Regions from separate parts of the Pseudalkalibacillus berkeleyi genome, predicted to be linked through region 2. Evidence: a T-box and tRNA genes for the amino acid it is inferred to sense, from the RefSeq annotation. Region 2 holds a T-box; the other holds one or more tRNA genes.

Region 1 (7,203 bases), 700 kb from region 2:
AGTAGAACGTCGCCGGGCAATTTTTTTCTTCGATCCACAGTAGCTCAGTGGTAGAGCTATCGGCTGTTAACCGATCGGTCGCAGGTTCGAGTCCTGCCTGTGGAGCCATGGAGAGCTGTCCGAGAGGTCGAAGGAGCACGATTGGAAATCGTGTGTGCGGTTTAAACCCGTACCGAGGGTTCGAATCCCTCGCTCTCCGCCATAACACAGCTTTACATAACTTATATCGGCCCCTTGGTCAAGTGGTTAAGACACCGCCCTTTCACGGCGGTAACACGGGTTCGAATCCCGTAGGGGTCACCATTTCATATCGGAGGATTAGCTCAGCTGGGAGAGCACCTGCCTTACAAGCAGGGGGTCGGCGGTTCGAACCCGTCATCCTCCACCATTTATACTTTATACCGTCGCGGGGTGGAGCAGTCTGGTAGCTCGTCGGGCTCATAACCCGAAGGTCATAGGTTCAAATCCTATCCCCGCAACCAAAATAATTCATTGAACAACGTCGAATCGACATTCTATCAATGAATATCTGGAGTACCCGTGAGGGTGCAACCAATTTAAAACTTACTACGTCGATCAAACATCGTAGCTAGTTTTAGACCGTAGTACCTTTAGGTGCAACCAATTTAAGTTCATTGTACTACGTCGAGATTACATCTTGCTCAATGAACATATGGAGTACCCGGAAGGGTGCAACCAAATTAACTTTCAAGATGGACCCGTGGTGTAGGGGTTAACATGCCTGCCTGTCACGCAGGAGATCGCCGGTTCAAATCCGGTCGGGTCCGCCATCTTGGCTCGATAGCTCAGTCGGTAGAGCAGAGGACTGAAAATCCTCGTGTCGGCGGTTCGATTCCGTCTCGAGCCACCATTTTTATGCTGGCCTAGCTCAATTGGTAGAGCAAGGAGCATATCCTCTAGGATTTAGCTGCGACTTGTCTCGACGCAGCAAGCATCATAGCAACACATGTAGAGGAAGAGACACAAATGGATATACTTCTTATAACAACGCTGGCCTAGCTCAATTGGTAGAGCAACTGACTTGTAATCAGTAGGTTGGGGGTTCAAGTCCTCTGGCCAGCACCATTGATCTTTTAGGAAGAGATTGGTTTTAAAACCTGAAATTAGGGCTTGAAACAAAACTAAATCTGTACTAAAATATTAATTGTCTCTTTGGAGGGGTAGCGAAGTGGCTAAACGCGGCGGACTGTAAATCCGCTCCCTCCGGGTTCGGCGGTTCGAATCCGTCCCCCTCCACCATTGAGATAGGGGTATAGTTTAACGGTAGAACAGAGGTCTCCAAAACCTCCAGTGTGGGTTCGATTCCTACTACCCCTGCCATTAAACATTAGAAGTAAGATTTTTATGGCGGTTGTGGCGAAGTGGTTAACGCACCGGATTGTGATTCCGGCATTCGTGGGTTCAATTCCCATCAGCCGCCCCATCTAAATATTGGGCTATAGCCAAGCGGTAAGGCAACGGATTTTGATTCCGTCATGCGTTGGTTCGAATCCAGCTAGCCCAGCCATTTAAGCGGAAGTAGTTCAGTGGTAGAACACCACCTTGCCAAGGTGGGGGTCGCGAGTTCGAATCTCGTCTTCCGCTCCATTTTTATAATTAGAACTGCCGAAAGTGGTACTCCAAATTTTAGTGCACGCATAAGATAGAGTACGGCGGCATAGCCAAGTGGTAAGGCACGGGTCTGCAAAACCCTTATCCCCCGGTTCGAATCCGGGTGCCGCCTCCATTTAAACTACCCAGCCGGGGTGGTGGAATTGGCAGACACACAGGACTTAAAATCCTGCGGTAAGTGATTACCGTGCCGGTTCAAGTCCGGCCCTCGGCACCATACATTTTCTTTTATAGTAGTACCAAAATGCCGGTGTGGCGGAATTGGCAGACGCGCACGACTCAAAATCGTGTTCCTCACGGAGTGTCGGTTCGACCCCGACCACCGGTACCATTACATAAGATATTTAGACATTCACTTTTGTGGATGTCTTTTTTGTTGTACATACATTCTTGTTTTTGTGTAATCCTAAACCTGCATTGTTGTTTGATAGAAATAATGGAGGGATCAAAGTTGGAGTTAGCAAAAGATCTACTCATCCTACTCGGAAGAGTCGTCACCATTCTTCCCTTACTCTTAGTGGTTGCTTTGTTCATGGGAAAAAGGTCCATAGGTGAGCTTCCTGTTTTTGATTTATTGATTTTGTTAACATTAGGGTCTGTTGTCGGTGCGGATATTGCAGAGCCTGACGTCGTACATATTCATACCATTGCAGCGATTATTTTGATAGGCCTCCTTCAGAAACTTGTTGCCATATGGAAGATTAAGAATCGGAAGTTCGGTAAGCTAGTTACGTTTGAACCTACAGTCGTCATTCAAGATGGATCGTTCATTATTGAAAACCTTAAAAATATGCAATATTCCATCGACAATATCCTTCTTATGTTACGAGAGAAGGATGTGTTTGATATCACACACGTGAAGCTAGGTATCATTGAAGCGAATGGACAATTGACAGTACTGAGAAAACCTGAGAAATCTCCAGTCACCATAGAGGATTTAAAACTCAATAAGCCCTATGTTGATCTAGCTTACCCGTTAATTGTTGAAGGTAAGTTGTATCATGACGTGTTAAATGCCGTTTCGGTCAATGAGAAGTGGTTAAGGTTAAAACTTGAAGACCTTGGAATTACAGATTATGATGATGTGTTTTTCGCGTCGGTTGATGAACAGAAGAATTTACACGTGTCATTGAAATCACTAAATGCAAAAAGTGCTCCGCCAATCTATCATTGATCAAACGTTTCGTTTCAAATATACAAGGGTATATCTAAAGTACAGATAACAAAGGAGGAAGAAACAAACATGATGTATTTATTAGCACTTTTACTTCCACCTCTTGCAGTTCTATTTTCTGGTAGTAAAACACAAACGTTGATTAATATAGTCTTGACGCTCATTGGTTGGCTGCCAGGTGTAATTCATGCGTTTTTCGTTATTCACCAGAAAGGTTCTGTTAGTAAAGGGAGCATAGCGTAATAAAAAAACCTCCATTTTGGAGGTTTTGAGTACATAATTTTTGAACGCTCGACTTATAATGATAGAAACTTGATTAACGCAGTGCTTCGTTTAAAGAAACGAAGTGTTGCGTTTTTATTTTTATACGTTAAGTATAAATTTTCAGATTAAGGCTCACATTGCGCCAAGGCTTGGTTTTGCCAAGTTTTCTTTACTTGATGATTTTATATTCTGATGAGCCTCCATGAACTTGAATAAACATCTTTCCAATCGCATGTAGCATTTCATTCGCCTCTTCATCAGGTAAGGATGGCTGAAAATAAACAACATGAAGCGCATGCTTCGTCTCTTCAGTAACCATCGAACGTTTAGAATCTACGATAGGACTGCCGAATGCACCTTTATCATCCTTTGTAAGGATCTTTCCGCTCATATCCAGCTCTCGGCCATTGATTCCTTCGTACGAGTCCTCTTGTGTGCCTATGTCCACTAGAACGTCTCCTGATAGCTTAGAGACGTCATATATTCCGAGTGGTATTTGATACTGCAATGAGAAAAAGTTGTTTGTATCCACCGCAGAATGGATTGAACCTAGTTGTGAGCCTTTATAGACACGGCGAAGCAAAGCTTCTGAAGATGGTCTGTATCTTGATGGATCTGTACCGACTTTCTTGAAAATTTGTCGCCACTCTTGGATGGGTTGGATTTCTGAAATGGGTTGGTCATCTGCATCGAGCATTAAGGATTCTTGAAATAACTGTAATCTTCCTGCTAACATTTTAGGTGGCTCGGCTACAGTGATATCATGATAATGAATGGTTCCAACCTTGAATTCAGGAACCATTTGTTTAAGTTTTTCTGAAATGGTGATGTTCATCCATGTCACCTCAATGATATGTATTTTTTCTTAGTGTACCATAATAGATTTTGCAACAGAAAAAGGAGTGCTTGTGTACATGAATAAGCTAAGAGATATTCTAAAGCGTATAGATGGTAAGGGATATAAAGCGTATAAAGACATTCGTGGACAGTACAGTTTCCATGACTTTTCACTACATTTAGATTATATACAGGGAGATCCCTTTGCTTCACCATCAAAAATCCGACTAGAAGTACCAAAATCAAGGACGATATTAAAGCAAGATTGGGAATCGACAGACACTCGTAAAATCAGAATAGAGGATACAGTTGCGAGAAGTGTTGCAAATGCAATCCGTCACATAGACGCACGGGCTGGAGGATCAGGTAAAAGTGGAGTGATTTCTATTGATCGACCGGCTCAGGAAGTACTCCAACGCACAGCTGTCCAGCTAACGGAAAAATCAGTGATTATTTGTCTTTCTGTTGGACTACCTGCTCAAGGGAGAAAAGTGCTAGGGAAGCAAGCAGAGAAGATGTTATTGACGATTATCCCTCAAATTTTACAAGACTCGATATTTTCGATGAAAGAAAAGACATTAGTAGAAGCAGTTGAATTGTGTGATCAGCAAGATGCGATTCGTGATTATATGAAAGAGAATAACCTTATTACTTTCATTGGGAATGGTTCTGTTCTTCCGAGGGAAAGTGGAATCAGTGACCGGCCACTCAAATCGCGTGATGTAGTCGCATTTGAAGCACCTCAGTCACTTACTATTTCAATTCCAGTCCCACATAGACAGGAACCTTTAAAAGGAATGGGCATTCAAAAAGGCATCACGTTAATTGTTGGTGGCGGTTATCACGGAAAGAGTACGGTTCTAGAGGCGGTTGAACGAGGCGTCTATAATCATATTAGTGGGGATGGAAGAGAATTCGTGCTAACCGATCCTCAAGCTATGAAAATACGTTCCGAAGATGGAAGAAAAATTACGAACGTGGACATATCACCGTTCATTCAGAACCTTCCATTTGGTAAGGCAACCAAAAACTTCACATCTGAAGATGCTAGTGGGAGTACATCTCAGGCAGCTACGATTATAGAGTCGCTTGAGGCTAGAGCGAGTACGTTGTTGATTGATGAAGATACAAGCGCAACGAACTTTATGATTCGTGATGAGCGAATGCAACAACTCGTTGCAAAGGAAAAAGAGCCGATTACGCCATTTATTGATAAAGTGAAGCAACTTCACGAAGAGCATGATGTGTCTACGGTTCTTGTGATGGGCGGTTCGGGAGATTATTTTGATGTGGCTGATACGGTGATTTTAATGGATCAATATCGTCCATGGGACGTGACATGTGAAGCAAAAGATATCGCTAGGAAATCCAAGACCCATAGAGAAAGGGAAGGCGGGAATTTATTTGGAACGATTCAGACAAGAAAACCGCAAGTAAGTAGCCTGGATAGCAGAAAAGGTAAGCGATCAAAAGTTGCTGCTAGAGGACTTCACACAATCCAGTATGGTACGACTGATCTCAAATTGGATTTTGTCGAACAATTAGTTGATGCGAGTCAGACGAGAGCTATAGCTGAAATCATTCATTTCATAGAGAAAAACAAATGGCTTGGATCCCTTTCAATCGATGAATTGCTTGATCGCGTCATATTGCAACTAAACGAGAAGGGCCTTGCTTCATTTACAGAATTTCCTAACCAGCATCCTGGTGACTTGGCGCGGCCCCGTATGTTAGAATTAGCTTCAGCATTGAACCGATTACGGACGTTAAAGATAGAACAGTAAAAAACACTGTATGTATTGATGGGATAACTTATTTATTGATTTTCATAGAAATTTGCGACACTCCTCGAAAATGAAATTCGCATTTTCTTCGTGCGTTGTATCGCTTCCAAAGCATTCCTTGTCCTGCGGATCGGCCACGGAAATGGAGTGAATTTAGAAGAAGTCAATAAGATCAATTAAAAGCTTTTTAAAGAAAGGGGGTCAAACGGTGACAGGTGCCCAGTTAAAAGAAAAAGTAGTTGCATATAGTAAATCAATTGGCATTGATAAAATTGGATTTACGACTGCCGACCCGTTCGTAGAGTTGAAAGAACGTTTACGCACACAACAAGAACTCGGTTTTCAATCAGGCTTTGAAGAGGCTGACATCGAAAAGCGAACGGAGCCGGAGTTATTATTGCCAAAAGCACGATCGATTATATCAATCGCGCTTGCTTACCCATCCAAAATGAAAGATGCGCCTAGAAGCACGAAGGAAGACCGTCGGGGAATTTTCTGTCGTGCATCATGGGGGAGAGACTATCATGATGTATTACGGGAACGCATGAACAAACTGCAACAATATATCCTTGAGCTGGATCCAGAAGCGAAGGTCGTTTCTATGGTGGATACAGGTGAACTATCTGATCGTGCAGTCGCAGAACGGGCAGGGATTGGCTGGAGCGGCAAAAATTGCGCAACCATAACACCTGAGTTTGGCTCCTACGTTTACTTAGGCGAATTGATTACAACAATCCCTTTTCCCCCTGATCAACCGATTTCAGATCAATGTGGGACTTGTAACAAGTGTGTGGATGCCTGTCCAACAGGAGCACTAGTTACAGGGGGGCAGTTAGACTCTAATAAATGTATTGCCTTTTTAACACAGACAAAAGGCTTTTTACCTGAACAATATAGAGAAAAGCTTGGAAATCGTCTATATGGCTGTGATACATGCCAACAAGTGTGTCCTGAAAACAAAGGGATGGATTTTCATCATCATGCTGAAATGGAGCCAGATCCTGAACTTGCAAAACCGAAACTCAAACCACTTCTAACCATTAGAAATCGCGAGTTTAAAGAAAAGTTCGGTCCTGTTTCAGGTTCTTGGAGAGGGAAAAAGCCTATCCAGAGAAACGCGATTATTGCTTTAGGAAACTTTAAAGACGAAACAGCTTTACCTGAATTAATCTATGTCTTAACGGAAGATCCACGTCCGGTCATTCGTGGGACAGCGGCTTGGGCACTCGGTAAAATAAAGGGTAGCCAAGCAGAAAATGCGCTTAAACAGGCGAAAGAGAGAGAAAAGGACAAAGATGTACTAGATGAAATAAATAGAAGCCTTAAAATGGTGGAAAATCAAGCTATATCGTAATGGTTTTATATATATACGTTAAGTATGATAATGCAAAAGGGTTAAAGAAGGGATAAAATGGAGACGACACTTAATATACAATACGGGGAAATAGAAAGTCCTGTTGGTCCCCTTACAATACTCAAAACTGAAAAAGGTTTATGTCGAATACAATTCGG
Region 2 (7,203 bases):
AAATAGAAAAAAACTGTATGACAATCACCTTATGCCGTTGATATATAGGCATTTTCTAATCTTTTGTATGTATAAAATATGCATTTGTCGCTTATTATCGAATCTTCAGATTAATTACATGTGTAAAGGGCGTGTAAACATATTGCTTGTTTCTATGTATATCGTGTAAAATCGACTTGAGGTGACATAATGAAACTTATCAAAAGATCTATCATCTTTATTCTGTTACTATTGTTAGTCGGAATAGGTGCTGGATACTTCTATTATGAAACAATTACATTTTTGACAGTGCTCAATTCTGTGTTCATTGTTTCTATGTTTTATATCATAATCGGTTCATTGATGTTCGTAACGCGTGGTGGTTTCTTTGATGCATTCACGCTAAGTGTGCGCCGATTTATGAAAAAAGGAACAAGGTACGGAGCGATTATGGATGATGTAGAGAACATTGACTTACCATCTGAAGTATTTGAGTATACGTACACTGAACCCTTATTGCTAACAGGTATCGTTGGATTTCTAACAACCGTATTGATTTCGTTCAATATTTAATATTGCATTTCAATTTCGAATTGGATATACTATCGATAATCTAAAATGAAGAATAGAAAGTGCGTAGATGAAGAGTAGTACACTTTTCCTCCCACTATAGAGAGTCTGTGGTTGGTGCAAACAGATGTGGGCAAAGGTGGAATGGACTTCTGAGCATTCGAACCGAACTTTGTAAGTAGGCTTCGACGTCATGTCTAGACGATATCAAGGACACTCTGTCAGTTTAACAACTCGCAGAGACATGAGTGATTCTTTTATAAAGAATAATTCTGGGTGGCAACGCGGTACAATCGTCCCAATAAGACGATTTGTAGCGCGTTTTTTATATTTTTGAAAGTTATATTTGAAGGAGTGAGTTGAAATGTCCGTAATTTTTTCAGGCGTTAAACCTACTGGCTTTCCTACATTAGGAAACTATTTAGGCGCATTAAAGCATTTTGTAACCTATCAAGAGGAGAACGATTGTTATTTCTGTGTCGTGAACCAGCACGCCATAACAGTACCTCAAGACAAACTAGAATTGAGAGATAACTCTAGAAAGCTTGCAGCATTATATCTAGCAATTGGAATTGACCCAGAGAAATCAACGTTATTTATTCAATCTGAAGTACCTGCACACGCGAAAATGGGATGGATCATGCAATGTATCTCCTACATGGGTGAGCTTGAACGAATGACGCAATTCAAAGATAAAGCCGATAATCGTGTTGGTGTATCAGCAGGATTATTAACGTATCCCCCATTAATGGCATCTGATATTCTCCTTTATGGAACGGATATTGTACCTGTTGGAGATGATCAGAAGCAACACTTAGAGCTGACTCGAAACCTTGCAGAAAGATTTAACAAGCAATATAACGATATCTTTACTGTACCTGATGTGCATATTCCTAAGATCGGTGCTCGAATAATGGATTTAGGTACACCTGATAAGAAAATGAGTAAGTCAGATGAGAATTCGGCTGGTTATATTTCAATGTTAGATGATGAAAAAACAATCATGAAGAAAATTAAGCGAGCCACTACAGATTCCGAAGCCATCGTAAAGTACGATAAAGAAAATAAGCCTGGAGTATCTAATTTAATGACAATCTATTCATTGTGCTCTGGAAAATCGATTAATGAAATTGAAGATATGTACGAAGGAAAAGGATATGGTGATTTTAAAGAAGGTGTCGCTCTTGCAGTCATCGAGAGTTTAAAACCGATCCAAGAACGTTATAATGCGCTTATCAACTCCGACGAACTAGATGATATTCTAGATCGGGGAGCAGAAAAAGCGAATCGTGTTGCAAACAAAATGCTTCAAAAAGCTGAACGAGCAATGGGACTTGAACGCAAAAGAAAGAAAAAATAGTTTATAAATTAAAGACCATCAACGGAATACCGCTGATGGTCTTTATTTATTATTGTTCATTTAAAGCTTCAATTACCTTCAAAGCTGTACTTTCACTAGACATTGGGTTTTGACCTGTAACTAGATTTCCATCTCTAACTGAGAAGTCAGTCCATTTATCTCCACGAACAAATTCTGCTCCTAGATCTCTTAATGACGTTTCAAGTAGGAATGGCATTTCTTTTACTAGTCCCATCTCTTCCTCTTCTTCATCCGTAAAACCATTGACCTTTTTACCTTTTACAATTGGAACTCCATTTTTGTCTGTAACCTTGACTAAACCAGAAGGACCATGGCAAACCGCTCCAATTACTTTATTCGCTTCATCCATGTTTTGAATAATTTTCTGTATATGAGTGTTCTCAGGGAAGTCGAACATCGTTCCATGTCCTCCTGGTAAAAACACCGCATCATAGTTCCCTTGTAAATCTTCATCGGATAGTGGCTTCGTATCTTTCAACTTTTCTCGAGCTTCATCGAACTCTGCTTTCGGTTCCTCAGGGATGCTATTTGGATCTAGCGGTACTTCGCCACCCTTTGGACTTCTAACGTGTATTTCATAACCTTGATTTTTGAAGAGATTGTAAGGAGTCGCATACTCTTCTAACCAAAGACCTGTGGATTGTTCCTCGTTTATTTTATCTGCATTTGTTACAATCATTAACACTTTCTTAGACAATGTAATACCTCCTTAGCTTATACGAAACTTCTTTTGTTTCGTTCCCGGCATATCTCGCAGTTAAACTTATTAGAACAAAAAAATAATAAGCCGACTCATTTTGGTCGACTTATTATTGTGCTAATTTACATGTGTCCCTTTTTCAAGCTCCCAAATTTTCTCGAAATAAGGTTGTCCTTTTATAAGACGCTCGCAAATTGATTGATGTTTCGATGTCCATCCATGACAGACTTCAATGTAAAGTGCTCTCCATGCTTCATCAAAACTCATCTGTTGAATTGTTGAATACTTCTCTGGAAACCATTCCGTGTACCAATACCTTGCCTCAGCTGTATTCGCTCCAGTATACATTTGATCAAGTGCCATGAACAAAAGCTGTTTCAGCTGTCTTTCCCTTCTCGTTAACCCATGCATACTATGTGGCTCAGGAGAAAGTATATGATACTCCTTCTTTTGTTGCTCAACAGTTTCAAATGAATACCGTTTAGGATCTAATTCCTCTGCCATTTCATATACGAGCTGTTCTTGACGTGGAATCATACGACTTTTTCGTATTGGAATTTTATAGCCCATCGTATCCACAATCATACATTTCCGGCCATCTGTCGCAATGAAACAATACTCAATCTGCTCTCGTTGATTATTTTTTCTGATATAACTCTTGTTTTTAACTTCCTCCAACAACTGGTTTGGAAGTTCACTCAAGTCATTTTCTATGTAATTGAGCAGAGTTGTTTCCATTTTAATGATCGGAACTTGGTCAAGAAGTTCAATAAAATCTTCTTTACGCCATTCATGAAATTCACACACATTATAGCCATTTTCTTCACCTTCGAACCAGTTTACCCAAACATCTCTTAAGTACAACATGTATACCCCTCACTTTGCAGGATTTACGGATTGTTAAAATCAGTATAGTCAGAGGTTCATGTTTTTATTCTACATTCAGGTACTTTTAAGTCGACAAATGTATTTTTTAGTCACTCATCCGAATCTTTACTAAATGATGGTAAATAAATACTCCCCCAAATGAGCGCTAAGCCTATTATAAAGATTGATAATTCTGGTCTAGTAGAAATAAAAATAATATAATTCACAAATCCATGACCAGTTGTAATTAAATTTAAAAAGGCAATTAAGCTGACACCACCTGATACAGCAAAACTAAATCCTATAATTAATATAAATAATCGAAAGATCAAAGCCCTCATCTCCTATACGAGTGCTTGTACATGAATACTTCACTATATGGAGAATGTAGAGAACTTATGCATGTTAACACTTTGAAATACCGACTTTCTTCTATATAAATGTATTCTAAAAGTTAATTTAAAAAAACTGACCTTAGGATTCATCCTAAGGTCAGTTCCATTATTGTAATTATTTCTTACTCGGAGAACTTTTTGAAAACAAGTGCAACATTATGACCACCGAAGCCAAGTGAGTTACTCATCACGACATTAACCTCGGCGTTACGCGCCTCATTAGGTACATAATCTAGGTCGCACTCAGGATCTGGTGTTTCATAATTAATTGTTGGTGGCATGATATTATCTTGAATAGCTTTAACAGATAACACGGCCTCTAATGCACCAGCTGCACCTAACAGATGACCGGTCATCGATTTAGTAGAACTAATACCGAGCTTAGGAGCATAATCTCCGAAAACAGTTTTTATCGCAGCTGTTTCATATTTATCGTTAAAGTCAGTACTCGTACCATGTGCATTCAAATAATCTACATCTTCAGGACGAAGCCCAGCATCATTCAACGCAATTTGCATTGCTCTAACGCCACCTTCTCCCCCTGGAGCTGGTTGTGTGATATGGTGAGCATCACCTGTTGCGCCATAACCGACAATTTCAGCATGAATTTTCGCTCCACGTTTTTGAGCAGATTCTAATGACTCAATGACTAGAATACCTGCGCCTTCACCCATCACAAAGCCATCTCGGTTTGCATCAAATGGTCGACTTGCTGATGACGGATCCGGGTTTGTAGATAATGCTTTTGAAGAGGAAAATCCAGCAAGCGCCATATTCGTGATTGGTGCTTCACTACCACCAGTCACCATTATATCCGCGTCGCCACGTTGGATGACTTTAAATGCATCACCAATCGAGTTTGCACCTGAAGCACAAGCGGTAACCGTACATGAGTTGATACCTTTCGCGCCTAACATGATGGACACTTGACCTGATGCCATATCAGGAATCATCATCGGTACAAAGAATGGACTCACTCTTCGTTGCCCTTTTTCCATGAACACTTGGAATTGTTGCTCGTATGTTTCCATACCACCGATTCCTGATCCAATCCACACGCCTACTCGATCAGCATTCTCTTCGGTTATTGTTAAATCTGCATCCTTAACAGCCATTAAGGATGCTGCAATTGCAAATTGCGTGAATCTGTCCATCTTTCTTGCATCTTTTTTATCCAAGTACTGTTCTGGATCGAATTCTCTCGCCTCACCAGCAACTTTGGCCGGAAATTGATCTTTATCTCTTCTTGTTAATTCACCAATACCTGATTTCCCGTTAACAATATTACTCCAAGTTGTTTCTGTATCGTTTCCTAGAGGAGATACTGTTCCGAGTCCTGTGATAACAACTCGCTTACTCATCTTAAATTCAGCTCCTTACAACTATTTTCCCCAACGTAACGCTACTGCACCCCAGGTTAAGCCACCGCCAAACCCTACAAGTACCAGTACATCTCCGTCTTTTATTTTACCTTCTTTAAGTGATTCGACTAATGCAATTGGTATAGATGATGATGATGTATTTCCAAACTTGCCCACTGTGGCTGCCATTTTTTCTTTCGGCAAGTCTAGCCTTTCTCTCGCTGCTTCCATAATCCGAATGTTTGCTTGATGCGGGATCAGGAAATCTACATCTTCTTTACTCAATCCTGCTTTTTCAACAACCTTCATAGATGATTCTGGCATTTGTCTCACCGCAAACTTAAAGACTTCTCGCCCATTCATATAGAGTAGGTCCCCATTTTGATACAGATGTTTCGCCCCTGTACCATCTGATCCCATATCAAATGAAAGAATTCCTTTATCATCCGATACTGGAGCAATTACAGCAGCACCAGCTCCATCTCCGAATAAGACAGCAGTATTACGGTCATCCCAATCTGTAATTTTCGAAAGCTTTTCAACTCCGATTACAAGGACATTTTTGTAGGTTTCTGTTTGAATATATTGCTTTGCTGTTATCATACCATAGATAAATCCTGCACAGGCTGCACTAATATCCATCGCAACAGCATTCTTCGCACCTAATCTTTCTTGAATAAGGCATGCTACAGAAGGAAATCCATAGTCACCTGTAACGGTTGCTACTAAAATCAAGTCGATTTCACTAGCATCAAGACCAGCATCCTTCAAAGCTTCGTCAGCAGCACGTTCTGCCATATGAGATGTATCCATATCTTGGTCAGCAATTCTACGCTCTTCTATTCCCGTTCTTGTCCGAATCCATTCGTCTGATGTATCCACCATTTTTTCTAATTCTTGGTTCGTCAACACACGGTCCGGGACATATCTTCCAATTCCGATCACACCTGCGTTCATACTATTACCCCTTTTCGTATGAATTCATGTTCCTTAGTATCTTATATTATGACTTGGTACTAATATTAATTCAAAATACCAAAGTTGTCCAGTAGCAATGTGTTTAATATCTTAAGTCTACTGTCCAAGCTTGCCAACAAAATAAAAAACCTCCCGCTCAAGACGAAAGGCATTCTTAGATATGTATGATTATTGATTTTCCGCGTCAGATTTACCTAAATCATAGGCATCATTCATAACTTTCATTAACATATTCAACATCGGTTGAATATCTTCCATTGAAAGTTCTAATCCTTTTTGTTCCATTAGCTGTTTAGCTTCAGGTAAATGGGTCATTGCAATTTGCATAAACTTCATATTACGTTCTTGATCCATGCTTACTTCCTCCAAACAATTCATTTATGGTGAGGGGAGTTTCCCCGTTTCTTTATACTCATCCACTAATGATGAAATCTGCTGTTGTATATCTTCAGGAACTGCCGAACTAAATGGAGCTAGAGAGATAACGCCTTCTTGGAAATCATAATGAATGTTACCTGTTGAGAGTTTGCCATCATTATGCTTTTGTGCAATTTTCACATATAACTTATCTACATGTTGTACAGTACTTGTCAAAACGGTTTGTTCTCCAAGATCAGACATGTTAGAGATGAATCCGATTGCATAAGCACCTTTTTCTTTCACTTTCTCAATCACTGGTACGGTATATCCATCACCTGCAGGATAGTACACATCGACGCCTTTTTCGTCCATATCATTGAAGATCTCTATCGCTTTGTCTGTATCACTCCAATCTTGAACAAATGATATATTCGTCTCAACATCTGGATTATACACATTAGCTCCTTCTCTAAAACCTGTTGCTTCTGGTTGCCATGGGAATGCAGCAATCATACCAACTTGTCCAGACTTCGTCATTGCACCTGAGACAACACCTGCAAAATATCCCATTGCATAAGAATCGAAATGGACACTTGTAATTCCTTTTCCACT

What was found. A T-box is a leader RNA that pairs with one kind of tRNA and senses whether it is charged. The one in region 2 lies ahead of trpS (tryptophan--tRNA ligase), so its partner is inferred to be a tRNA-Trp.
Region 1: it encodes a tRNA-Trp, which carries the amino acid that the T-box ahead of trpS (tryptophan--tRNA ligase) is inferred to sense. The anticodon was not compared.

The regions. Positions count from the first base shown of each region.
Region 1 is NZ_JAKIJS010000001.1:491-7,693, forward strand. Features, by position in the region: rRNA gene rrf (5S ribosomal RNA) at 1-18, shown strand, start outside; tRNA gene L2716_RS00015 (tRNA-Asn) at 34-108, shown strand; tRNA gene L2716_RS00020 (tRNA-Ser) at 110-202, shown strand; tRNA gene L2716_RS00025 (tRNA-Glu) at 229-303, shown strand; tRNA gene L2716_RS00030 (tRNA-Val) at 313-388, shown strand; tRNA gene L2716_RS00035 (tRNA-Met) at 406-482, shown strand; tRNA gene L2716_RS00040 (tRNA-Asp) at 716-791, shown strand; tRNA gene L2716_RS00045 (tRNA-Phe) at 796-871, shown strand; tRNA gene L2716_RS00050 (tRNA-Thr) at 1,011-1,086, shown strand; tRNA gene L2716_RS00055 (tRNA-Tyr) at 1,176-1,260, shown strand; tRNA gene L2716_RS00060 (tRNA-Trp) at 1,268-1,341, shown strand; tRNA gene L2716_RS00065 (tRNA-His) at 1,369-1,444, shown strand; tRNA gene L2716_RS00070 (tRNA-Gln) at 1,454-1,528, shown strand; tRNA gene L2716_RS00075 (tRNA-Gly) at 1,534-1,608, shown strand; tRNA gene L2716_RS00080 (tRNA-Cys) at 1,673-1,747, shown strand; tRNA gene L2716_RS00085 (tRNA-Leu) at 1,761-1,849, shown strand; tRNA gene L2716_RS00090 (tRNA-Leu) at 1,879-1,963, shown strand; gene L2716_RS00095 (DUF421 domain-containing protein) at 2,084-2,806, shown strand; gene L2716_RS00100 (YqaE/Pmp3 family membrane protein) at 2,876-3,049, shown strand; gene L2716_RS00105 (B3/B4 domain-containing protein) at 3,240-3,905, opposite strand; gene L2716_RS00110 (ABC-ATPase domain-containing protein) at 3,985-5,691, shown strand; gene queG (tRNA epoxyqueuosine(34) reductase QueG) at 5,900-7,045, shown strand; gene L2716_RS00120 (methylated-DNA--[protein]-cysteine S-methyltransferase) at 7,103-7,203, shown strand, end outside.
Region 2 is NZ_JAKIJS010000001.1:701,575-708,777, reverse strand. Features, by position in the region: gene L2716_RS03785 (DUF3899 domain-containing protein) at 190-552, shown strand; T-box leader at 608-853, shown strand; gene trpS (tryptophan--tRNA ligase) at 914-1,909, shown strand; gene L2716_RS03775 (type 1 glutamine amidotransferase domain-containing protein) at 1,959-2,627, opposite strand; gene L2716_RS03770 (YjbA family protein) at 2,748-3,497, opposite strand; gene L2716_RS03765 (YuzI family membrane protein) at 3,608-3,829, opposite strand; gene fabF (beta-ketoacyl-ACP synthase II) at 4,015-5,253, opposite strand; gene L2716_RS03755 (beta-ketoacyl-ACP synthase III) at 5,275-6,210, opposite strand; gene L2716_RS03750 (ComZ family protein) at 6,400-6,585, opposite strand; gene L2716_RS03745 (BMP family ABC transporter substrate-binding protein) at 6,610-7,203, opposite strand, start outside.